Regions from separate parts of the Arthrobacter sp. UYCu511 genome, predicted to be linked through region 2. Evidence: riboswitches for the same ligand, from Rfam matches in the RefSeq annotation. Region 2 holds a riboswitch; each other region holds the start of a gene.
What was found. A riboswitch is a leader RNA that binds a small molecule or an ion and turns the genes downstream of it on or off. The one in region 2 is predicted to bind thiamine pyrophosphate.

Region 1: linked by a shared signal. The riboswitch ahead of ABIB48_RS11845 (bifunctional hydroxymethylpyrimidine kinase/phosphomethylpyrimidine kinase) and the one ahead of ABIB48_RS14145 (3-oxoacyl-ACP reductase) in region 2 are both predicted to bind thiamine pyrophosphate.
Region 3: linked by a shared signal. The riboswitch ahead of ABIB48_RS04990 (ECF transporter S component) and the one ahead of ABIB48_RS14145 (3-oxoacyl-ACP reductase) in region 2 are both predicted to bind thiamine pyrophosphate.

Annotation. Positions count from the first base shown of each region.
Region 1 covers NZ_JBEPPB010000008.1:19,045-26,647, forward strand. The annotation lists gene ABIB48_RS11835 (vitamin K epoxide reductase family protein) at 1-211, opposite strand, end outside; gene ABIB48_RS11840 (Rne/Rng family ribonuclease) at 582-4,172, shown strand; TPP riboswitch at 4,289-4,387, shown strand; gene ABIB48_RS11845 (bifunctional hydroxymethylpyrimidine kinase/phosphomethylpyrimidine kinase) at 4,378-6,078, shown strand; gene rplU (50S ribosomal protein L21) at 6,472-6,780, shown strand; gene rpmA (50S ribosomal protein L27) at 6,841-7,098, shown strand; gene obgE (GTPase ObgE) at 7,272-7,603, shown strand, end outside.
Region 2 covers NZ_JBEPPB010000011.1:21,062-28,664, reverse strand. The annotation lists gene ABIB48_RS14175 (formyltetrahydrofolate deformylase) at 1-636, shown strand, start outside; gene ABIB48_RS14170 (hypothetical protein) at 736-1,020, opposite strand; gene ABIB48_RS14165 (pyridoxamine 5'-phosphate oxidase family protein) at 1,108-1,602, opposite strand; gene ABIB48_RS14160 (GlsB/YeaQ/YmgE family stress response membrane protein) at 1,654-1,923, opposite strand; gene ABIB48_RS14155 (YciE/YciF ferroxidase family protein) at 2,357-2,920, shown strand; gene ABIB48_RS14150 (hypothetical protein) at 3,052-3,531, shown strand; TPP riboswitch at 3,621-3,714, shown strand; gene ABIB48_RS14145 (3-oxoacyl-ACP reductase) at 3,790-4,554, shown strand; gene ABIB48_RS14140 (LLM class flavin-dependent oxidoreductase) at 4,590-5,894, shown strand; gene ABIB48_RS14135 (hypothetical protein) at 5,997-6,455, opposite strand; gene ABIB48_RS14130 (HAD-IIB family hydrolase) at 6,501-7,355, opposite strand.
Region 3 covers NZ_JBEPPB010000002.1:370,937-378,539, reverse strand. The annotation lists gene ABIB48_RS05015 (Na+/H+ antiporter subunit E) at 1-29, shown strand, start outside; gene ABIB48_RS05010 (monovalent cation/H+ antiporter complex subunit F) at 35-301, shown strand; gene mnhG (monovalent cation/H(+) antiporter subunit G) at 298-660, shown strand; gene ABIB48_RS05000 (DUF4235 domain-containing protein) at 755-1,015, opposite strand; gene ABIB48_RS04995 (glycoside hydrolase family 84 protein) at 1,332-4,337, shown strand; TPP riboswitch at 4,480-4,599, shown strand; gene ABIB48_RS04990 (ECF transporter S component) at 4,646-5,278, shown strand; gene ABIB48_RS04985 (ABC transporter ATP-binding protein) at 5,281-6,819, shown strand; gene ABIB48_RS04980 (energy-coupling factor transporter transmembrane component T family protein) at 6,816-7,603, shown strand, end outside.

The DNA.
Region 1 (7,603 bases), on a different contig from region 2:
CGTCGCTGCAGGATATCCAAGCGTTGACGTCGCAGCTGGCAATGGCGTTCGGATTCTTATAAAGCTCTAGCCTCTCCAGCACCAAGGTGAAGGATGCAATCCAGGCGATGGCGCCGGTAATGACCAACAGCCAGCCAAAGGGTTTGGCGCGCGCCAGGGCAGGTTTGTCCAGATCAGCTGGCTCAATGGGGGAAACTGTGGTGCGTGGCATGGCGTCCTATTCATCGAGACCGGTGATTGTGTCCTGATTGTAGCGTGCCAATCATGGCGCGCCCTGCGCGAAATCGCAGGTAGGACAAGTGCGTGTGAGACAATATAAAAGGCTGGGCGGCGATCCACATGCGCCTTTCGGTCCTATGGCACGCCTACTGGCTGCTGGAGAAGACGTTGCCTGTGTGTGCAACCATCCACCAGCTCAGTATTTGGCAAACCATTGGCTTTTCAGAGCTTGCGCACCCGGAAGTTGGTGCCGCCTGGAAAGTAATTAGACGACTTCCGTCAACGCCCGAGGGTGTTGGCACATCAGCCGACTTTGGCGCCCGATGTGGAGGTGCCAAATCGGTGCGAAGGCACTGCCCACAATGGAAAATGAACAGCCCACACTAGAGAACACAGAAGTTGCTCCGGCCGCAGCTCCAAAGACTCGCACCACGCGGTCCCGCCGAGCCACCTCAGCCGTCACCAGCCCTGGGACAGCCGCCGCAGCACCGGCCGAGGCTGAAACGCCAGCCAAGAAAGCTCCCGTGCGTCGCAGCCGCGCCAAAAAGAGCGATTCACCGTTGAGTAGCTCCGCAGCGGAAGCAGAGGCGCCGTCCGTCAGCGATGCTGGCTTGTCGCTGCTCGACGCCATTTCTGGAGACGCCGTTTCTGAAGCCGCCAACTCTGAGAAAGCCGGCTCTGAAGCCGCAGCCAATGACGTGGCCGCCCCCGCCAAGAAGGCCCCCCGTCGCCGTGCCAGCGCCCCCGTCACTGCTCCCGTTTCGGGTGAAGTTGCCGGCCAGGGTGAACTGATCCTGACAGGCGGCGCCCCAGCCACAGTTGTGCCTGAAGAAGATGCTCCTGCACGCAAGGCTCCGGTCAGGCGCAGCCGTGCAGCAAAAGCTCCCGTCACCAAGGTTGCAGCAGAGCAGCACGCAGACACGGGCGTTGTCGAAGTGCAAGCGACGGCTGAGGTTGCCACCGAGAAGGCAGACGCTCCCAAGGCCGCCACTTCCCGCACCCGATCAACCTCACGCCGCGCCTCTGCGAAAGCGGCAGATGTAGCCGCGCCGGAGGCCGCCCAGGTAGCCGACCAGGAGAGCGTCAGTGAGGTAGGGGCTGCCACCGAAGAAGCGCCCGTGCAGGTTGCTGCTGCAGTAGCGCCCAAGGCAACGCGCAGCCGCCGCCGGAGCTCAGCCCCCACGTCTACCCCCGCATCCGAGTCCGCAGCCTCGGCCGTAACCGTAACCGCAGCCGAGGCTGACGTACCTACCGTGGCCGGTGCGGCTGCCGAAGGAACCGTTGCGAATTCCGAAGAAGCTGCCCAAGAACTCGTTGAAGCACCGCAGGCCATTGATGCGCCCGAACAAGCCGAACCCGCTGTGACGGACTCCTTGTTCCATGCTCCGGATTCCGGCATCTCGGCACTGTTCTTGGCGCCGGATCTGAGCCTAGTGGTACCCGTTGCTACCACGCAGGGCGGGAACCCTGAGGAGAACACGCAGGACGGCGCGGATGCCGATCAGCGTGGCCGCTCACGCAACCGTAACCGCCGGCCCCGCGCAGCCGATACGCAGCCGGTGGATGAGAGCCAAGATGTCGACGTCGCTGAGAGCGATTCTGATGACAGCGACGACGGCGTGACCTCCCGCCGCCGCCGCCGTCGCCGCCGTGGCGATACGGATCTGGAGTTGACCGGCGGCAGCGATGAAGATCCGCCCAACACGGTGACCCGTGTGCGAGCCCCCCGCGTACCAGCCGAGCCCACGGCAAGCGTCTCTAACCGTGTTACCAGCCTGCGCGGCTCTACCCGTCTGGAAGCGAAGAAGCAGCGCCGCCGCGACTCCCGCGATTCCGGCCGCCGCCGCACAGTCATCACAGAAGCCGAGTTCCTGGCCCGCCGCGAATCCGTGGACCGCGTCATGGTGGTCCGCCAAGCCGATGACCGCATCCAGATTGGTGTTCTCGAAGACGGCATCCTGGCCGAGCACTTTGTTTCCAAGACGCAGCAGGATTCCCTGATCGGCAACGTCTACGTGGGCAAGGTCCAAAACGTGCTGCCCAGCATGGAAGCGGCCTTCGTGGATATTGGCCGCGGCCGCAATGCGGTTCTTTACGCTGGCGAAGTTGACTGGGACGCAGCGGACCTCAACGGCCAGCCGCGCCGCATTGAAAACGCGCTGAAGTCCGGCGATTCGGTTCTGGTCCAGGTCTCCAAGGACCCTGTTGGCCACAAGGGTGCCCGCCTGACCAGCCAGATTTCCCTGCCCGGACGCTACCTGGTGTTTGTGCCCGGCGGCTCCATGACAGGGATCTCACGTAAGCTGCCCGACGTCGAACGGAACCGTCTCAAGCGGGTCCTGAAGGACCACCTGCCCGAGAACGCCGGGGTCATTGTGCGCACAGCAGCCGAGGGTGCCAGTGAGGAAGAGCTCACCAATGACATCAACCGTTTGCGCGCCCAGTGGGAAGGCATCAACAACCGTGCCGCCTCCTCCAAGACGCTGGCACCAGAAATGCTCTACGGCGAGCCGGATCTGACCATCAAGGTGGTCCGTGACGTCTTCAATGAGGACTTCTCCAAGCTCATCGTCTCGGGTGAAGACGCCTGGGACACCATTGAGGCCTATGTGACCTACGTGGCCCCGGATCTGTTGGACCGTCTGGAAAAGTGGACCAACCCCGAAGACATTTTTAGTGCACACCGCATTGACGAGCAGATCAACAAGGCCCTCGAACGTAAGGTGTTCCTGCCTTCCGGTGGTTCACTGGTCATTGACCGCACGGAAGCCATGACAGTGGTTGATGTGAACACGGGCAAGTTCACCGGATCCGGCGGCAACTTGGAAGAGACCGTCACCAAGAACAACTTAGAAGCTGCCGAGGAAGTGGTGCGCCAGCTGCGGCTGCGCGACATTGGCGGCATCATTGTCATTGACTTCATTGACATGGTTTTGGAATCCAACCGCGATCTGGTGCTGCGCCGCCTGGTTGAGTGCCTGGGACGTGACCGGACCAAGCACCAGGTGGCCGAGGTGACGAGTTTGGGTCTGATTCAGATGACCCGCAAGCGTATGGGCACCGGCCTGCTTGAGGTCTTCGGTGAGCAGTGTGGCACCTGCGCCGGCCGCGGCATGGTCACCCACGAAATTCCCGTGGAGCACCGCCGCCCGCACACACCCGGCGTGGAAGGCGCCCAGGTTCAGGCTCAGGTTCACGCACCCACCGTGGAGCAGCGCGAGCCGGAACGCACCGCTAACCGCTCAACCCGAAGCGAGCGGAAGCGCAACCGCAACCGTACGCAGGGGAACGAGGCGGAGCAGCATCAGGAAACCCCCGTGACGCCGCTGTCCGATGAGGCTGCCGAGGCCCTTGAAGCCGCGAAGGCGCAGAAGGCTCACGAAGCCCGTGCCGCGCTGGCGAATATTGCTGCCGCAGCTGCTGCCACGCATCACGAGCATTCCCCAGCGCAGGGGCACCACCAGGCTGCGGATGCTTCGGAGCAGCATGTAATGCACGACGCCGGAATCCTCACCTTGGGTGGGGAGGCCATTGAGTTGCCGCGTGGGCATCGCAGTGAAAGCGGTGGCATGGTTGCGCACAACAATGCTGATCAGGCAGCCGCTCTGGCGGGGCTGACTCAGGCGCTGGACCAGCTCTCAGCCCCCGGGGCAGAGCACTCTGCGCCCGAGCACTCTACACCCGAGCCCTCTACGCACGAGCACAAGGTAGCGGAGGCGGAAGAGTCCGGCAGTAACCGTTCCCGAGCACGCCGTGGCCGCCGCAACCGCAGCGCACGCAGTGCTCAAGGTGGTGCTGATATGACGGTAGAAACGTCAGAGGCGCCTGTTACAAGCCAAGGTTCAGCTCCCCACAGCAGCGCCCAGGTGCGCATCTCTACACCGGCGCCGGTAGTCCACAAGAGTGCCGAGCCCATCATTTTGGGTGTAGGGGTTCCGGCTTCCGAGCTGTAACCGCCTAGGCCTTCTCTCAATGGCCCGCAGCAGTGCTTGAAGAAACGCAAATGTGCGTCACTTTACAGGCATTGCTGCGGGCTATTTTTTGTTGGCCTGCTAGCAGGGTTAGGGTGGAAACAGACACGGGGTGCCAGGCCATCAGGGCCGGCTGAGACAATACCCGTTGAACCTGCCCGGTTAGCACCGGCGAAGGGATGTCCCCATGGATACAACTGCACTAGTTTCTTCTGATCAAGACGCGCTACCCCTAGCCTCAACAGTCCAAGCCTCAACAGTCCAAGCCTCAACAATCCCAGCCTCAACAGTCCACGGCTCGCTTGTTGCAGGCTCGCCTGCTGCGGCACTGCCAGTGCCACATCTCCCGGGAACACGCCACCCACGGGTTTTGAGTATTGCCGGTTCCGACCCTTCGGGAGGGGCCGGTATCCAAGCCGATATCAAAGCAATCAGCGCCCATGGCGGTTACGCAATGGCCGCCATCACGGCATTGACGGCCCAAAATACGCGAGGCGTCCGCGAGATTCACGTGCCGGATGTTGGATTCCTTAGGGCACAGCTGGAAGCCATCTCCGAAGACATCAGCATTGATGCGGTGAAGATCGGCATGCTGGGCACGGCCGAGGTGATGAGCGCGGTAGGGCAGTGGCTGGCGGCAACCCGGCCTCCCGTCGTCGTGCTTGACCCGGTCATGGTGGCTACCAGCGGTGACACGCTCATGGCTCCCGAGGCCCGCAACGCCATGCTCTCTCTGCTTTCCCTGGCGCACCTGGTCACCCCCAATATTCCCGAGCTTGGTGTCCTGCTGGGCAAGCCCGCGGCCTCAAGCTGGGACGAGGCGGTGCAACAGGGCAAGGAACTGGCAGCCGAACACCAGATCCGGGTGCTGGTCAAAGGTGGGCATCTTGCGTCTCGGAAATGTCCGGACGCCCTGGTTTCCGCGGACGGCACAGTGCATGAATTCATGGGGACACGCATTGACACCCCCAACACTCATGGCACCGGCTGCTCACTTTCGGCGGCTCTGGCAACTCTTATGCCCCAGCTCAATGATTGGCCCCGCAGCGTGGCCCGTGCCAAGGCGTGGCTGGCTCGAGCCTTGGAAACATCTGCTGAACTGGCGGTGGGTCACGGTTCGGGGCCCGTCAATCACCTGAGCGAACTGTGGGCAACTGCTGCTCCTCACGCAGATAGCTTCAGCCAAGAGCTCTGGGCGGACTGCGCTGAGCAACGTGCCGCGATTGCTTCCCTTGATTTCATTAGCGAACTTGCCGCGGGAACACTCGCCCGCAGGCACTTTGCCTACTATCTGGCCCAGGACGCACTCTACTTAGGCACGTACTCGCGAGTGCTCGCGAGGGCCAGTGCCCTGGCGCCTACCGAGGCGGAGCAGAAGTTTTGGGCGGGCGGGGCACAGAACTGCCTGGAAGTGGAAGTCTCATTGCACCGAGATTGGCTAAGCCAGTATCCGTTGGAGCGTGAACACGATGCGGCAGGGCTGTTGGAGGGCGGGCAAGGCGCCGGGCTGATGCAAGGACCTGTCACCAAACACTATGTGGATCACCTGCAGGGCGTGGCCTTCTCGGGAAGCTACGGCGAAGTAGTGGCCGCAGTGCTGCCCTGCTATTGGCTGTATGCGGATGTGGGCCGCATGCTGCACACCGAGTACCTGGCGTTTGAGGGTGAGCACCCCTACGGGGCCTGGTTGCAAACGTACGCCTCCGAAGAATTTGCCAAAGCCACGGAGACGGCAATTGCCATCCTGGACAACGCAGCACGGAGCGGTTCAGTGCGTGAGCGGGCCGGCATGAAGGCAGCCTTTGCCTATTCCGCCGCGTACGAGGCGGACTTCTTTGCGGCCCCGCACCTGCACGCTCCTGCGCCCCGAGGTACCCAGAGTGATTAACACCACGCCGGATAAAGTAAAAAATGCGGCGAGTCACGCCCGGAAATGCGTTTTTCTCCTCGGAGTCGCGCTAAAGTTGCCTAGTACGGTTTCGGGGATCGCCGCAGCCATCGGATGAAAATATTCACTTGTCCGAGGATGCGCAGGATACGAAATCAGTCTCATTTGCTCCCGGAGCCAGAATTAGCGTATTCTTGATCTTCGGTGCTTACGCCAACACCTAGGGCAACCACTCCATGGCAGAACTCCATTGAGGTCCACGGCGTTGAGGCACATAGTATGCATACCGTGTCTGTTCAATCTTGAACTGCGGCGCATACGGTTAGCATGGTCAATTATGATTCATGTTGGCATAAAAACTTTGTAATAACGTCGAGAGAAGTGAGTTCCCCAGTGGTGTACGCGATTGTCCGCGCAGGCGGCCGTCAAGAAAAGGTTTCCGTAGGAGACCACGTGACCATGAACCGCGTCCCCGGTGGAGTCGGTAGCACATTTGAGCTGCCCGCTTTGCTCTTGGTTGATGGTGACAAGCTCACCACAGCCGCGAAGGACCTGGCTAATGTGAAGGTTACGGCTGAAAAGTTGGAGGATCTTCGTGGACCGAAGATCGTCATCCAGAAGTTCAAGAACAAGACCGGCTACAAGAAGCGTCAGGGTCACCGTCAGGAACTGTCCAAGGTCAAGATCACCTCAATCGCTTAATAAGCGCACTGAGCGTTAGATCCACTTAGATACTTTTAGTAAAAAGGCAGGCATTTTCAAATGGCACATAAAAAGGGTGCGAGTTCCACTCGCAACGGTCGTGACTCCAACGCTCAGTACTTGGGCGTAAAGCGCTTCGGCGGTCAGGTTGTCAAGGCTGGCGAAATCATCGTTCGCCAGCGCGGCACTCACTTCCACCCCGGCGTTAGCGTCGGCCGTGGCAAGGACGACACGCTGTTCGCATTGGACGCTGGCGCAGTCGAGTTCGGCACACGTCGTGGACGTCGTGTTGTAAACATCGTTGCAGCTACGGTCTAATACCAAAGCTTTTCCAGTGGAGCGGGCCGCATGGCTCGCTCCACTGGCTTTTAACACAGGCAGTTTTAACATCAGATTTTATTACCATCAGCAGCGCCAACCGATATCGGTGTGCAGCTGTGCAGCGGACTAGAATTAGTACGCAGTAGCACGTTCTATTCAAGGAGATTTCAGTGGCCAGCTTTGTTGACCGGGTTGTTCTGCACGTATCCGGCGGGACTGGCGGCCATGGCTGCGTCTCAGTTCACAGCGAAAAATTCAAGCCGTTGGGCGGGCCCGACGGCGGCAAGGGCGGCGACGGTGGCAGCGTCACCTTCCGCGTCAGTGACCAAACCACCACCTTGCTTGACTTCCACCACGCACCCCACCGCCGCGGCGGCAACGGCCAGCCCGGCATGGGTGACTGGCGGGACGGCAAGGACGGGGCATCCCTGATCCTAGAAGTACCCGATGGCACCGTTATCAAGGACCGAGACGGCAATGTTTTGGCCGATCTGGTGGGCAT
Region 2 (7,603 bases):
GAGCGCGAGGCGGACATTATTGATAACCTGCAATTTAGTGACCGCAGGCATCTTGATCAAGGCGCTGTTGGGGCCAGCGGTCACCAAGGTGAACCCAAGGGGCACTTCTTCATGCGCCCCCATGGCGCCAAAAGGCGGGTGTTGATCATGGTCTCAACGTTTGAGCACTGCCTCAATGACTTGCTGTTCAGGACCCAGACCGGGGAACTGCCGGTGGATATTGTTGCTGTAGTCTCCAACCACCTGGACCATGAGCGGTTGGCGCAATGGCATGGCATACAGTTTTTCCATGTCCCCATCTCCGCCGCGACTAAGCCGGCTACTGAGGCTCGGTTACTGGAATTGGTAAATGAGCTGGACGTTGAGCTGGTGGTGTTGGCCCGCTATATGCAGGTGCTCAGTGATGTTTTGACCCGGAAGCTGGACGGGCGTGCCACTGCCCACTACGTCAACAGCGAGCTCGATGAAGGGCCCATCATTTCCCAACAAATTGTGGAAGTTGACCACACCTTCGGACCCGATGATCTTGTGGCGGCGGGTAGGGACACCGAGTGCAAGGCATTGAGTAACGCAGTCCAGTGGCATTGTGAAGGTCGCGTTATTCTTCACGGTAACCGGACCGTTGTGCTGCGCTGACTGGTGCTGCGCTCAGGGGTGTGGTGCTTGAGATGCGTGCCCGCATCTCAAGCACCAACTCTTCGCAGTTGGCAAAGTGGTCAACCTGGTCCGCGGTGCTTAGCCTCTGCCGCGTCCACTGTGGAGTCCGGCGTCTCGGAACGCATCGGAATTTTCGGCAACGGATTCCCTGGCTGGGAGAACCTGGTGAACCAGCTTGTTCACAGCTTCGCCAGCTTGGGCTTTCACGCTCTCTTGAACACTCGCCACGGTGCCCTGCACTTCATCTCTATTCCAGAGCTTTTGCACCGAGGATTTCAGTTGATCGTAGTGAGCCCTCCCGGCCCTACTTCCTAGAATATATCCAGCGCCAAGGCCTGCAATGAACGTCAACTCAGCTTTCATACGTACTCCATCCGTCCTGTTTTGGCTCTCTTTTAGGGAAAAATTGCGCTCGTGAAGAAAGCAAGCACCCTTTCAGAGATCTACCGCTCAGAGATCCACAGTGCCGCTTTCTCCTGCATCAATTCTTTCCCCGCTGATGCGTGCCTTGGCCCACTTGAACACAGTGGCCAAGACGCCGCCGGGAGATTCCCAATATTGAGCACCATCGGGGCGCACCCGGATCAAGACCAATTCCTTGGACTCGGGGCCATCCGGGTAGAAAGCAGCGGCTGCCGGATTCCACAATTCCCGCGCTTTCGCTTCACTGGTGATCACTGCGGCTTGTCCGTGAAGTGAGAGCCACTGGTCTTTTCCCGCGAAGGAAAGGTTAACCTCTGGTGCCAGCTGCGCCTGTTCAACAGGGGAGGTGCCAGCAGAGCTGAGAAACCACAGTTCACCGCCGTCCTCGACCTTGGCAACCGTCATTGGATGACTTAGCAAGCCGTCAGGGCCTTGGGTAGTGAACATGCAAATGCGGTGCGAATTGATGATCGTCAGGACTTTGTTGAGGTCTTCGGTTGCTGAATCTTCGTTCGTTAACATGGGGACATTCCTCCTGAAGTGGACGCTGCTTTGGTTAGCACGCTGCTCTGGCTAGGCTGCTGACTTGTTGCGGCCGGTGATGGCTCCGTAGACGCCCGCAACAACCAGGCCGCCAACAATGGCTAGGAGCCACGAGCCTAGGCTCCAAAATTCCATTTTTCCGCCGCCGAAGAGAAGGTCTCCGATCCATCCTCCAACAATGGCGCCAACCACACCCAATACAAGGCTGGTGATCCAACCGCCGTTAACCCGTCCTGGCAGAACTGCCTTAACAATGGCGCCGACAATTAGACCCAAGATAATCCATCCGATGAAACCCATGGTTACTCCTAAAGTGCAAGAAAGTCTTTACTCGTATGGCGTAATTGAGAACGGTCTCCATGCACTGCTCTCAGTGCATCAATACTGCACGCATTTCGAGTTTTTGCCATCGATCCAACGGGATCGACTCATCTACCCTAACCACATTCTTGGACTAAATGCACGCCAAGATACGTAAATTTGCGCTGGAAGGCCGGCCCTGAGCGTTGCTGGAAAGCAGTGACATTGATTCCTGCCGGGGTTCCTGCAAGGAGCCGTCCCAACGGAGATATCCATACGGATAACGCTGAATTTTCGCGGCTATTGCCTCAGGAAGATCTTGGATATTTGTTGACTGGGTGGTTAGAGTCTAGAAACGAGGAGGGCGTCCTAGAACTGACGCAGCAAGAAGACTTGTTTCACTACGTGCCAAAACGATTGTGGAGGAAACGCTATGTTTGAACGATTCACAACACTTGATGAGATTTTTTGCTACAAGCTTGGAACTGCGCTGACCATGGAACACGATTCTTTGGATTTGATGGAAGAGTTGTCAAAGTCAGCGATGCGCAGTGTTCTCACCGAGTTCTTTGACGAACATGCCCAAGAAACCCGGCTGAACATTGAGAATCTGGAACAGTGCCTGGCATTGATGGGTAAGGAAAACAGCCAGCATCCTTCGCCCACTACCAAGGGTCTGGCCAAAGAATTGAAATCCTTTATGGCCAAAACTGACAACACACTCGTAGACGCTGTTGTTGTTGCCGGGGCTTTGGAAAGCCAGCACCATGAGGTGGCCGTGTATGAGTCTCTCCTCCTACAAGCAAAATCCCTCGACGTCACCGAAGCAGTTCCACTCTTGAGTCAAAACTACTCACGGGAGCAGCTAGCCCTTGAAAAACTGAGGGCGGCCGCGGACACTCTGGCCCAGGCGGATGCCAGAGACCAAGATGGTGCAAACGGTGCTGGCCATGCTGTGATTGAGGTTCCGCCCTACCTGCCCCCGGGAAGCGTCTAGTTGCTGATCCCAACTCCCGGCGTGAGTGCGCCGGCCGTTAGCGCGCGCAGGAAGCGTTGCCGCGCTTACTTTCATGACCAGCAATGCCCTGTGTAAACAAATCACTATCTGCCCAACTGCCAGGAGAAATAATGAATTACAGTGCTGAACCAGTAGAAATCTCCATCCGACTCCAGGATGGCGATTGGACGCCCGAATCCCTGAAAGAATTGGTGGGCTCTTACCAGCAGAAGCTGCAGGCAATGGGGGCACCGGAAAACGCCATCGAAACGGTGGTGAAAACACCGGATGACGGCTCGGCATCCGTCCACGTCAGTTGGTCTCACCAAGGCCAGCAAACCTTCGCGGACATGAGTCAGACCGCCGTCAGCGAGGCACCTGACGCCCGTGGACATGGGGAAGTGATTCCGCCCGGAGAACCAACCCAAGACTCCCAAGGTCTGGGCGCTATTCTTGGGGATGCGGAACGTTCCGCCATTGACGAACCCGCCACTGACCGCGCTGTTCAAGCAGGGGAAAACGCCGTGGAACAAGCCGGTAATGATTACCTGATCAAAACGGGAGCAGATGGAAAAACGTACGTGGAGGACGTCGACCCCGCCAAGGGGTGACCCGCCCACAGCGTAAAGCCTAAAGCCTAAAGCCTAAAGCCTGTGACCCAGATGCGCCCCGGAGTTGTAACCGTGGTAGCTTGGGCGGTGGACACGACACGGGGTGCCGCTTGGCGGCTGAGAGCTAGACCCGTTGAACCTGATCTCGATAATCCGAGCGAAGGGATGCCGGTCCTGCAGCAATGACGATTCGTAGCCCTTGAGGTGGCGTATTCGAGCGTTCCTGGCATCCTTTCGAACTACTGAAGGGTGCACGCGATGCAAATCAAGGACCAAATTGTACTGATCACTGGAGCCGGCCGAGGCCTAGGCTCGGATGTGGCACGTTCCTTTGCCCGGGAAGGCGCCAAAGTGGTGCTGAATTACCGCAACAGCGAGGAATCAGCCCAGAGGCTCGCCGCCGAAATCGGTCCCGAGCAAGCTATTGCGCTGCGGGCAGATGTCACCACCACCCAAGAGGTACAGGACATGGTGGCAGCTGCTGCGGAGTATTTCTCTGCACCCATTACCACCGTGATCAACAATGCCTTGCCTGATTTTTCCTTCAACGGGGACGGCCGTTCCAAAGCCCATGCCATTGAATACGGTGAGTTCACGGCACAGTTTTCCGGTGTTGTGGGAGGTGCGCTTAACACGATTCAGGCGGCGCTTCCTGGCATGGCTCTTGCCGGGTGGGGCTCCATCATCAACATCGGCACCAACCTGTTTCAAAACCCGGTAGTGCCCTACCACGACTACACCTCCGCCAAAGCGGCGTTGCTGGCACTGACCCGGACCTTTGCTGCCGATCTAGGCCCGTCCAATATTCGCGTGAACATGGTCTCCGGGGGATTGCTGCGCACCACTGACGCCTCAGCGGCCACCCCAGAGGAAGTCTTTGAGCTTATTGCCGGTGGTACCCCACTGCGTAAGGTGACTACCCCGGCGGAATTTGCTGACGCAGCACTATTCTTCGCCTCACCCTGGTCCCGAGCCGTCACGGGGCAGAACCTTGTAGTCGACGGCGGATTGGTCATGAACTAAGGATGGAAACGCTCTCCTGCCCCACAATCCGGGCGATGCACATCAACGCGTTCCTTTTCGGGGCTGGACACCACACCATGGGCTGGCGGCATCCTGAGTCCAGTGCAGCCCGGGTTGGGCAAATACAGTATTTCGAGGAACTAGCCCAGCTGGCCGAAACCGGCTGTCTTGACGCGGTATTCTTCGCCGACGGGCATGCCGTCAACCGCCAGTATTCTGCCGGGGTACCCGGGCTTCTTGAGCCGATTACGGCGTTGAGCGCCATGGCCCGGGCCACAACGCACATTGGCCTGGTCACCACGGTCTCCTCAAGTTTCTACACGCCCTTTCACGCAGCACGCATGCTGGCATCACTGGATTACATCAGCGGGGGCCGGGTGGGTGCGAACATTGTGACTTCCATGTTTGATGCCGAGGCGCAAAACCATGGTTTTGCGGCCCTGCCCTCTCACGCGGAACGTTATGAACGGGCCAATGAATTTGTGCGGGTGCTAGGGCAACTGTGGGACTCTTGGTCGGATGAGGCATTGCCAAGAGACCGGGAGAAGGGAATGTTCCTTGATCCGGAGCAGATCCAGCCCATTAACCATGTTGGCAAGTACTTCCAGGTGGCTGGGCCACTGAACGTGCCGCGTTCTCCGCAGGGGCGCCCGGTGCTCTTTCAAGCCGGTTCCTCCGAGGCTGGGCGGGACTTTGCTGCCCAATTTGCCGAAGCTATTTACTCGGTGTCCTGGGATCAGGACTCCGCACTTGAGTTCGCCACAGACATCAGAAGGCGCCTGGACGCTGCAGGCCGTGCTGGGACGCAGGTTCCTGTGCTCCCGGGTCTTGTGACATATGTGGGCGCAAGCCGTGAAGAGGCCTTGGCGAAGAAACGGGCGCTGGATGCCTACTTGGACATTGACGCGGCCATCACTCAGCTCAATATTTTCACGGGCATGGATTACCGTACTCATGGGCTGGATGATCTGGTGGCGCCATTGGCGCCAGCTTCCACCTTTACCGGCCCTCAAGGCCGGTACCTCACCGTGGCACGCATTATCGAGACTAAGCAGCCCACACTGCGCGAATTGCTGGGTTTTCTGGCCGCGGGGGGAGGCCATGCCACCATGATTGGCACCCCCACCGAGGTGGCGGATGAAATGGTGGCCTGGTTTGAATCTGGGGCGTGCGATGGATTCAACCTGATGTGCCCCGCGTACCCCGATTCACTGCGGGACTTTGTTGACTTGGTGGTTCCGATCCTGCAGGAACGCGGGCTGTTCCGTACGTCCTATGAAGGAAGTACGCTGCGTGAAAACCTGGGCCTGGCACGGCCCGTGCGTCACCAAATTCCGTGAACCCGTACCGTCCGTGGAATTTCCGGCTTTCTGACCCTGGGCGGGAACAATGAAACCGTCCTCCCTGGGTTGCATTTTCATACCCCCGCATCAGAGATGACGTCATGAAGCTCGTTTGTTCTGGTGTGAGGGGCCACTGGCGAACCCGCAGCCAGTAAGAGCTAAAGACGTGGCCGCGGCAGCTAAGAGAAGGGCTAAACGCACGGATTTGGGGTGGGAGAACTGAGCGGTATTGCTCATGGTGACGATCCTATAGAGAATGCCCGTCTTGCAGTACAGGGACTTGTACTCACCGCAGGGTATCTCTGCCCCGAGTGAGTGTTTTAGTGCCTCGGCACTGAGAGTGGGGGAGCCCTGCGCCAAATCCTTACCCTGAGAATCGATGACTCGCACCTTGTTTGCGTGGCTCAGGAGTGAGGCGCTGATAGTGAACTTTCGAGTGGTTGGGGCTTGGATGAGATGCTCTCCGGGCCAGAACAGCGGCAGTGATTCAATGATGCGTGCCAGAAGGGCAGGAAGGAGCCGCAACGCGCTGGCTTCCGTCCGCGGTGGGCCGGGCAACCCGGCACACTGGACTGGCTTAGATTGGTTCTGGACTGGCTTAGATTAGTTCAGTCCGAGCAAGGCAAAAGCTGTGGCGATACCGTTTTTACGTGGAGGTGGGGCGGTGGCATCTGCAATAGTCAACAATTCTGTAGGGGATCCCTCGATGGCAACGCCGAGCCCTGCGAAAGCGAGCATTTCCAGATCGTTGTGCCCATCACCAAAAGCGATGGTGTTTTCTCGCGTGATACCAAGGTACGCAATGGCGGCAGCAACGCCGTCAGCCTTACTGATTCCAGCTTGGAATAATTCCCCGGCGTGGAGCCCCTCTGCGGCGATGGAATTTTCCACCACGTCAATGCCAGCACCGATCTGGGCCACAAGTTCCGTCATGGGCGCAGGGGAGGAAAAGACGGAGATCTTGGCGAATACCACGGAACTAAGATCAGCCAACGGGACAAGCTTGTCCAAGATGGAGGCGGAACCTTTGCTCAGCTGAGCCGGTGCGTTGGCAAAGTGCGCTTCGATGTGTGCCCGGAGCCGGGCTTCGGCTGCAGCGCAGACATAAATGGCGTCTTGCGCCTCGAGGATGTAAACCGCGTTGTGTGCGTCCAATACTGCGAGGGCACGAGCTGCGAGGTCAGCGCAAAAGCGTCGATCAATGAGTACCTCACCGCCAACGTCAAGGTACGCGCCGGCGCTCGCCACCACGCCGTCGAATCCGGCGCCAAGGATACTTGGGGGGAGCATTGGCAGAGGCCGTCCCGTGCAGATAAGGACCTTATGTCCGGCCGCCCTTGCATCCTTGACGGCCTGTTCATGCGCGGCTGGGACAACCCCATAATCTGCGTAGGTGCCGTCCACGTCAAGGAAGACGGCCTGAATGGTCTTGGTGCTGGCAGGACTCTCGAGGCTCATGATGAGGGAGTCTACCCGTGCTAGCTTCAGTTGCCTCTAGAACAGCACCGGTTAGCTATCCTTTGCGAGGTGGCCATGGTGGCGCTCGGAGAGTACTAGCCAATAAAAGAGCCACATCATGAGGGCCCTCACGCCTGGCGCGTGCGGGCCCTCATGCAGATCCAGGAACAACTTAAAAATTTGCTGTCGACAAGACAGTAAAAAGGAGTATGCTGTCTTTAGGACAGTAAATAATTGGTTGAGAAAAA
Region 3 (7,603 bases), on a different contig from region 2:
AGCAAAAAGACCTAGGTGAGGGGCAGTGAGCGTCATGGATGTTGTGGTCATTATTGTTGCAGCGGTGCTCACGCTCGCGGCTGCCGGAACTATCTACCGGATTGCCTCCGGGCCGTCATTGCTGGACAGGGTGATCGCCGCTGATGTTTTGCTGGCCATCTTCGGCGCCGCACTGGCCACGGACATGGCCGCAAATAAACATACGGACAATCTGGCCCTGCTGGTGGTCCTGACGGTGATTGGGTTCATTGGATCAGTCACGGTGGCTCGTTTTGCGGCCCATAAGAGAGGCGACGGATGAATACGCTCATTGATGTTTTGACGGTGATCGCCCTGCTTGGTGGCGCACTCATGAGCCTTGCCGCCGCCATTGGGCTGCTGCGGTTTCCGGACTTGATGAGCCGCATGCATGCTGCAACAAAGCCACAGGTTTTAGGTTTGCTGCTGATGTTGACGGCCATTGGCTTGCAAATGCGCGTCTGGTCTTTGCTGCCGGTTCTGCTTGTGGCCTGGCTGTTCCAGCTACTCACGGTGCCGGTATCGGCGCACATGGTGGGCCGGGCCGGCTACCGGACCAAACACCGCCGCCCTGAGATGCTCAGTGTTGATGAGCTAGATCAGGTGGTTGCCGCAGTGGTGGAAGAGGAAAGTATGCCCTAGCCATCCGCCGTCGTAGTTTCACGGAAGCCGCAGTAACTCGGGAGCCGCAGTAACTTTTGGGGGAGGGACTGCTGCGTTTTTGGGAGGAGTGGGCTCAGATTTCTTCGGGGTGCTTGTTAAAGCGTGCAATGGCCTTCTGGGTGGTGCGTGAAGCCAGGGTCTGAATGATGGCCGCAACCACCGAGGAGACCAGCGCAAAGGTCAGTGCTGAACGGAGACTGTTATTTAGATCCGCCCCATCCTTGGGCGGCTTGTTGCCAGTGCTCTTTTCCCAGACGGTGTCCACGAGCTTGCTGGCAACAAAGCCGGCACCGAGGCTGATGCCGGTTCCGAGCAATTTAAAAACGATGTTCATAAAGGACTCCTTCGTGGGGATTCACGCTGGTGCGGGAAAGCACTGTAGTTCAGCCTAGCGCTTTCGCTGCCGTAGCTGCAGCGGGTAACCCGGGAGCTGGCGAGATTCACTGGCGCTTTGCGTGCTCTCACAAGGCAAGCCGGGCCCGTAACCAGTTGACGTGATCCGCGCCACATCGCTAAAGTTGCGAGCGAATGTGATCCATATCAAACATGGTTTGCCGTGAGCGTGAAGCACCAAGGGGAACAGATTGAAACGAGCGTATAGGAACGTCACTTCCGGGGCTCTGGCCCTGGCGATTATTGCCGGAGGTGGAATGGCTGCGTTGTCTCCGTCAGCGATTCCGGCCGCCCAGGCAGCGGTTTCGGCCGCCGAAATTTTGCCCACTCCCCAGGAAGTCAGCACCGCAGGCGTTGCTGTTCCCTTGACAGGCGCAGTAAAAGTGGCAGTCGGTGAAAATACGGATGCCGCAGCCAAGAAGCTGCTAGCGGAAGTAATTACCGCTGCCGGTGGTACCGCCACCTTTGTCAGCGGTGCGGGCACCACCGGCGCCACAGTCTTCCTTGGCACCGTTGCGGACAACCCGGCTGTATCCACCGCGCTCACGGCCGTGGGATCCGGCAGCGCAGCTGGACTGGATGCTGATGGATATGTCATCGCCACCGGAACCATCAGCGGCAAGCCCGCACTGGTGCTCAACGGCACCGATGCCACAGGTACCTTCTACGCCGTGCAGAGCCTGAGTCAGGTTGTTGCCAACGGTGTGGCGCCAGCCATGACGGTCAAGGACTGGCCGTTGATGTCCATCCGTGGCGGCATTGAGGGCTTCTATGGCATCCCGTGGTCTCATCAGGCCCGCCTGGATCAGTTTGATTTCTACGGCAAGCACAAGATGAACACTTACATCTACACGCCCAAGGACGATAATTACCTGCGTGCCAAGTGGCGTGATTTGTACCCGCAGGCGCAGCTTAACGATCTGAAAGAACTCGTGGATGAGGCCAATGCCAACCACGTTAATTTCACTTTTGCACTCTCACCGGGCAATGACGTCTGCTACTCCGACGATCAGGATTTCGCCGCCACCGTGGCCAAATTTGATCAGCTGCGCGCAATCGGTGTCAGCAGCTTCTACATTGCGCTCGATGACATCAACCCGTACCTGAACTGTGCCGCGGACAAGGCAAAATTCACCTTGCCGGGATTCCGTTCACTTGCCCAGGGCCAGGGGTTCTATTTGAACCGGATCGTCAGGGACTACATTAACGTCCATGGGCTGGCACCGTTGCAGACAGTGCCCACCAACTATGCCGGTTCCGGTCCGGACCCTTACAAGGGTGAGTTTGGTCTGCAGACGGATGATTCGATCCGGATTCAGTGGACCGGCGAAGGCGTCTTCTCCAACACCATTACGGAAGCTTCAGTAACCAAGGCGGTGACTTCCTACAACGCCGAGCATTTCTACATCTGGGACAACCTGCCCGTGAATGATGGACAGCGCGGACGCCTGTTTCTGAACCCGCTGGAGGGCCGCGACGCCAACCTGTACAAACACATTGACGGCATCACTTCCAACCCGATGATCGAACCGTATTCTTCGATGATCGCCCTGGCCGGGTTCGGCGACTACTCCTGGAACGGCCCCCAGTATGTGCCCGCAACAACACAATCCTCCATTATCAGTGAGCTTGCAGGCCCCAATGAGGCCATCAGGGCGTCTCTGGAAACCTTCGTGGACCTGAACCAGAGCTGGAAGCCCTACCGTCCGGAATCCAAAACGGCGCCGGCCCTGAGCGCAGACATCGCAACCTTCTGGACAGCTTTCGACGCCGGAAACACGGCCGGAATGGCACCGTTGAAGGCTCGTTTGGCCACCATTGCAGCAGGCCCGGAAACCTTGGCTGATATGGCCATGACAGGCTTCTACGATGATTCCAAGCCGTGGATTGACGCCGCAGCACACTGGGCCACGGCCATGGAGAAGCAAATCAGCATGCTGGAGGCCATTAAGGCGGGAAATGGCGTAGCCGCCACGGATGGTGCGCTTGCAGCCAATGGAGATATTGCTCTGGCCAAGGCGGCCACCGTGCCCGATGTTGGGCCGAACAACATTGGCATCACCCCTAACGTCATTGTTCCTTCGGTGGGAGATGGACTCTTTGAAATCTTTAGCAAAGAGGCACAGGGACGGTACAACACCTGGCTGAACCTGAGCCCCGTGGCAGCGTCCAGCTACTTCCCCGCAACGGCTACTTCCTCACTTCCCACCTACCAAAGCAACGCGCTCACACGCATGGTTGACGGCGATCCCAGCACTCTTTGGTGGTCCAGTGCACCTCCCGTGAACGGTTCCACCGTCACCATTGACTTAGGCGCCGTGAAGACGGTGGGCAAGGTGCTGATCCAGCAGGCCGATTCCGACACCAATAACGGTGACATGTTCTACCACGCACGGGTGGAGTATTCGGCGGACAATGCCACCTGGACACAGGCCGGAGTGTTTGAGAGCAAGCCGCGCATTGAGCAGAACTTTGATACTCCTGTAAGCGCACGGTACATCCGTCTGGTGTCCACGGGCACCAACCCGGGTGGCCAGTGGGTGAAGATCCGCGAGTTCCAGGCCCTGGAAGCCAGTGAAAGGTTGGCCAGCAACCTGCCGGGCGCAAATGGTACTGGTGCGCAGAGTGCCTTTGACGCAACCATTGCCACAGCCTTCGAGCCTGCCCAGGCCCCGGTAGAGGGTTCATACCTCTCCAATACCCTGGATGCACCGGCCGCCATGAAGTCAGCCGTTGTGGTGGGCCATGTGGCAGGGGACCTGCAAGTTAAGGTCGACGGCGAATGGGTCACCGTGGGTGCCTTGGATCCGAAACGCAGTTTCCAGGAAGCTGTTCTGGAGCAGGAAAGCATTGAGGGTATCCGCATCCTATTCACTCCGGGCGCAGCAGCCATGGGTGAGCAGACCTTGGCCGTTTATGAGCTTGGTTTGCGCGCCACCGGTCCTGTGGCTGGCGGCCCGTACATTGGTGAGGAAGTGGTGGAACCGACTCCGACGGCCACGGCGACCCCGACTCCGACGGCCACGGTTACTCCGGCCGAATCGGCCACCGCCAGTACCGCACCCAGTGACACCCCGTCACCGAGTGCCTCGCCCACGAAGGACGGTTCAACCACACCTTCCGCCAGTGCCAGCGCCACGGCAGGTGCCGGTGATGACCTCGCCAGCACCGGGTTCAACCTCGGTGCAGCAGGTGGGATCGCTGTGATTCTCATGCTCGGTGGGTTGATCATGGCTAGCCGCCGTACGGCGCGCCAGCACTAGCAACAGCAAAAACTGAAAAAGGTTCCATCAAGTACTGCAGGCCTCCATCTCACGGTGGGCGTCTGCAGTACTTTTTTCATGACGCATTTCTTTCCACGCATTGGCTACCGGGTGTGAGCGGGGGTAAGCTGAAGCCGCAATTCAAACACGACAGGGGAGCGTGCACCCATTTATCGGGTGTCGGCGCTGAGAGTGCGGTTCGCCGCAGACCCTCGAACCTGCTCCGGCTAGTACCGGCGAAGGGAGTCGAGTTCTCTTCGGCTGCGCGGAAAGACCGCTGCAGCCGCCCCTCCTGAAAAGGAGGAAACATGAGTAAGTCAGTTACGGGCACGTCCGCCCCGAAAAACACGCAACAAAAGAACAAAAGCACCTGGCGGGTTGTCGACATTGTTGTCGTCTCGGTTCTGGGTGTTGCCGTTGGCGTTATCTTTTGGCTCTGGTCCGCCGGCTACGGTTTCATCGCAGCCTTCACCGTAGCCTTCCCACCCGTTGGTGCACTTTACGTTGGCGGCTGGCTGATTGCCGGCGTGCTGGGTGCCCTAGTGGTCCGCAAACCGGGCGCGGCGTTATATTGCGAATTGATCGCCGCCACCGTTGAAGGACTGCTGGGAACCCACTTCGGGTTCACGGTGCTGCTCTCAGGCTTGATTCAAGGCCTAGGCGCCGAGCTGGCCTTCGCCGTATTCCGTTACCGCAAATTCAATCTTCCCGTTGCCATCTTGGCCGGAACCTTGGCCGGCTTGGCGCTGGGCGTCTATGAAAACCTTATCTACAACGTGGCCTGGGCCTTGGAATGGAAGCTCGTCTACGCGGTGCTGGCCATGGTCTCCGGTGCTCTCATTGCGGGGGTAATTTCTTGGCTGGCCGTGCGCGGGTTGGCACGCACAGGCGCGCTGGCGAACCTGCCCTCACGTGGGGCCGCCACCGAAAAGGCAATCTAGTCATGGCCATCGTGCAGAACCGCGGTGCACCAGTACAGGTCTCTGTCAGGGGGTGGGGCTGGCAGCATTCGGGCCGGAACAACCAAGCCCTCCACGGCCTGGATTTGGAAATCTCCCCGGGTGAACGCGTACTGCTGCTGGGCCCTTCGGGTGCCGGAAAATCAACCTTGCTGCACGCCCTAGCCGGTGTGCTCGGGGATGACGAGGACGCCAATGAGATGGGTGAGCTGCTCATTGACGGGCGCCCTGTGCACGAATCGCGCGGCCGTACCGGGCTCATGCAGCAGGACCCTGATGCTCAGGTGGTGCTCTCACGCATTGGTGACGACGTTGCCTTCGGCGCTGAAAACCTTGCCGTGCCGCGCGAGGAAATTTGGCGCCGCGTCCCGGCTGCCTTGGAGTCGGTGGGCCTGAACCTGCCACTGGACCACTCCAGCTCCGCACTCTCCGGCGGGCAGAAGCAGCGCCTGGGACTAGCCGGTATTTTGGCCATGCGGCCCGGCCTGCTGCTGCTCGATGAGCCCACCGCCAACCTGGATCCGGCCGGTGTGGTGGAGGTCCGTGACGCCGTGCGCCGCAGCCTCGATGAAACCGGGGCCACCCTGGTTGTGGTGGAGCACCGCGTCTCCGTCTGGCTGGAGGTGGTGGACAGGATAGTGGTGTTGGCTCCGGCCGCCCTGGGAGAGCCCGGTGGCGTGCTGTTCGACGGTCCTCCCGCCACGGTTCTTGCCCAGAGCCGGGACTTACTGGCCAAGGCTGGTATTTGGGTTCCTGGCCACGTCCCGGAAGTCCGTGCCCGCATCACCAACCCGTCCGACGCCGGGCACCCCCTGCTGTTAGAGGCGGAGGCTTTGGCGCTCTCCCGCACCAAGGGACGCAAGCGCCGCCCGGTGGTACCGGCGGCCGTGGTGCCTTCAGTGCAGGTGCGTGCCGGGCAAGCGCTGAGTGTGACCGGCCCCAATGGGTCTGGAAAGTCAACGCTGGCACTGACCCTGGCCGGGCTGCTGGCCCCAGTGAGTGGTCACTTGGCTGCGCTGGAACCCTTGGCGCGCGGTGCCGGGCCCGAGCCGCTGAAATGGCGTGGACGGGATTTGATCAGCCGGATTGGCACCGTCTTTCAGGAACCCGAGCACCAATTTGTTGCTGGTACGGTCCGGGATGAGCTGTTGTTTGCGCCGAGGCTGCTAGGCCGTGGCGAGGATACCGTGGATGAACTACTGGTGCGCCTACGGCTGGAACACTTAGCGGACGCCAACCCGTTCACACTTTCGGGTGGGGAGAAGCGGCGGCTGTCAGTGGCAACAGTGCTGGCGGCGAGCCCACAACTCCTGGTCTTGGACGAGCCTACGTTTGGACAGGACGCGAACACGTGGGCCGAGCTGGCCTCCTTGTTAACGGAGCTGCTGGATGCAGGCACGGCCGTGGTGTCGGTGACGCATGACGCCGCCTTCAGCGCAGTGCTCGGTGGGGAGCGGCTGGTCTTGGGCGCACCAGCGGACCTTGCCGGAGCGCAGGCGGCTGCAAGGATGGCGCAGCGATGAGCGTTGACATTATTGCTACACCGCGGTCCACCGCACTGCTGGCCCGGGCCAACCCGTTGGCGAAGCTCGGAGCCGGAATGGCCCTGACCGTGGTGTTGCTGGTGAGTGTGGACTGGGTCTCTGCCACGGTGGCACTCGTACTCGAATGCATACTTCTGCCGCTGGCTGGATTGAGCCTGCGAATGCTACTGACCCGCGGCTGGCCCATCCTGCTGGCTTCCCTGGTGGGTGGCTACGGAACAGCTCTTTTGGCGCCCAAGACCGGTGAACTGCTGCTGGCCTTGGGCCCGGTCACCTTCAGCACCGGATCCCTGGAGGCTGGCGTGGCTATCGCCTTGCGTGGTCTGGCGATTGCCCTGCCTGGGATCATCGTACTGGCCTCCACCGACCCCACTGATTTGGCCGATGCGCTGGCCCAAAAGCTGCGCCTGCCCCATCGCTTTGTACTGGGCGCGCTCGCAGCGATGCGCCTAGTGGGGTTGCTTGTGGCCGAATGGCAAACGTTGGGGATGGCACGCCGCGCACGTGGTGTGGGCGGCGCTTCCGGGCTGTTCAGCCGGTTAAAGGCGCAACTGGGACAGGCCATGGCGTTGCTGGTGCAGGCTGTTCGGCGGGCATCGCGGTTGGCAGTGACCATGGAGGCGAAGGGCTTCGGTACGGGTGAGCGGACCTGGGCCCGTGAATCGACCTTCAGCCATATCGACATCGCGGTGGTGGCCACAGGATTGGTGATCGCCGGCGTGTCAGTGAGCGCCGCCGTCGTACTGGGCACCTGGAATCCAGT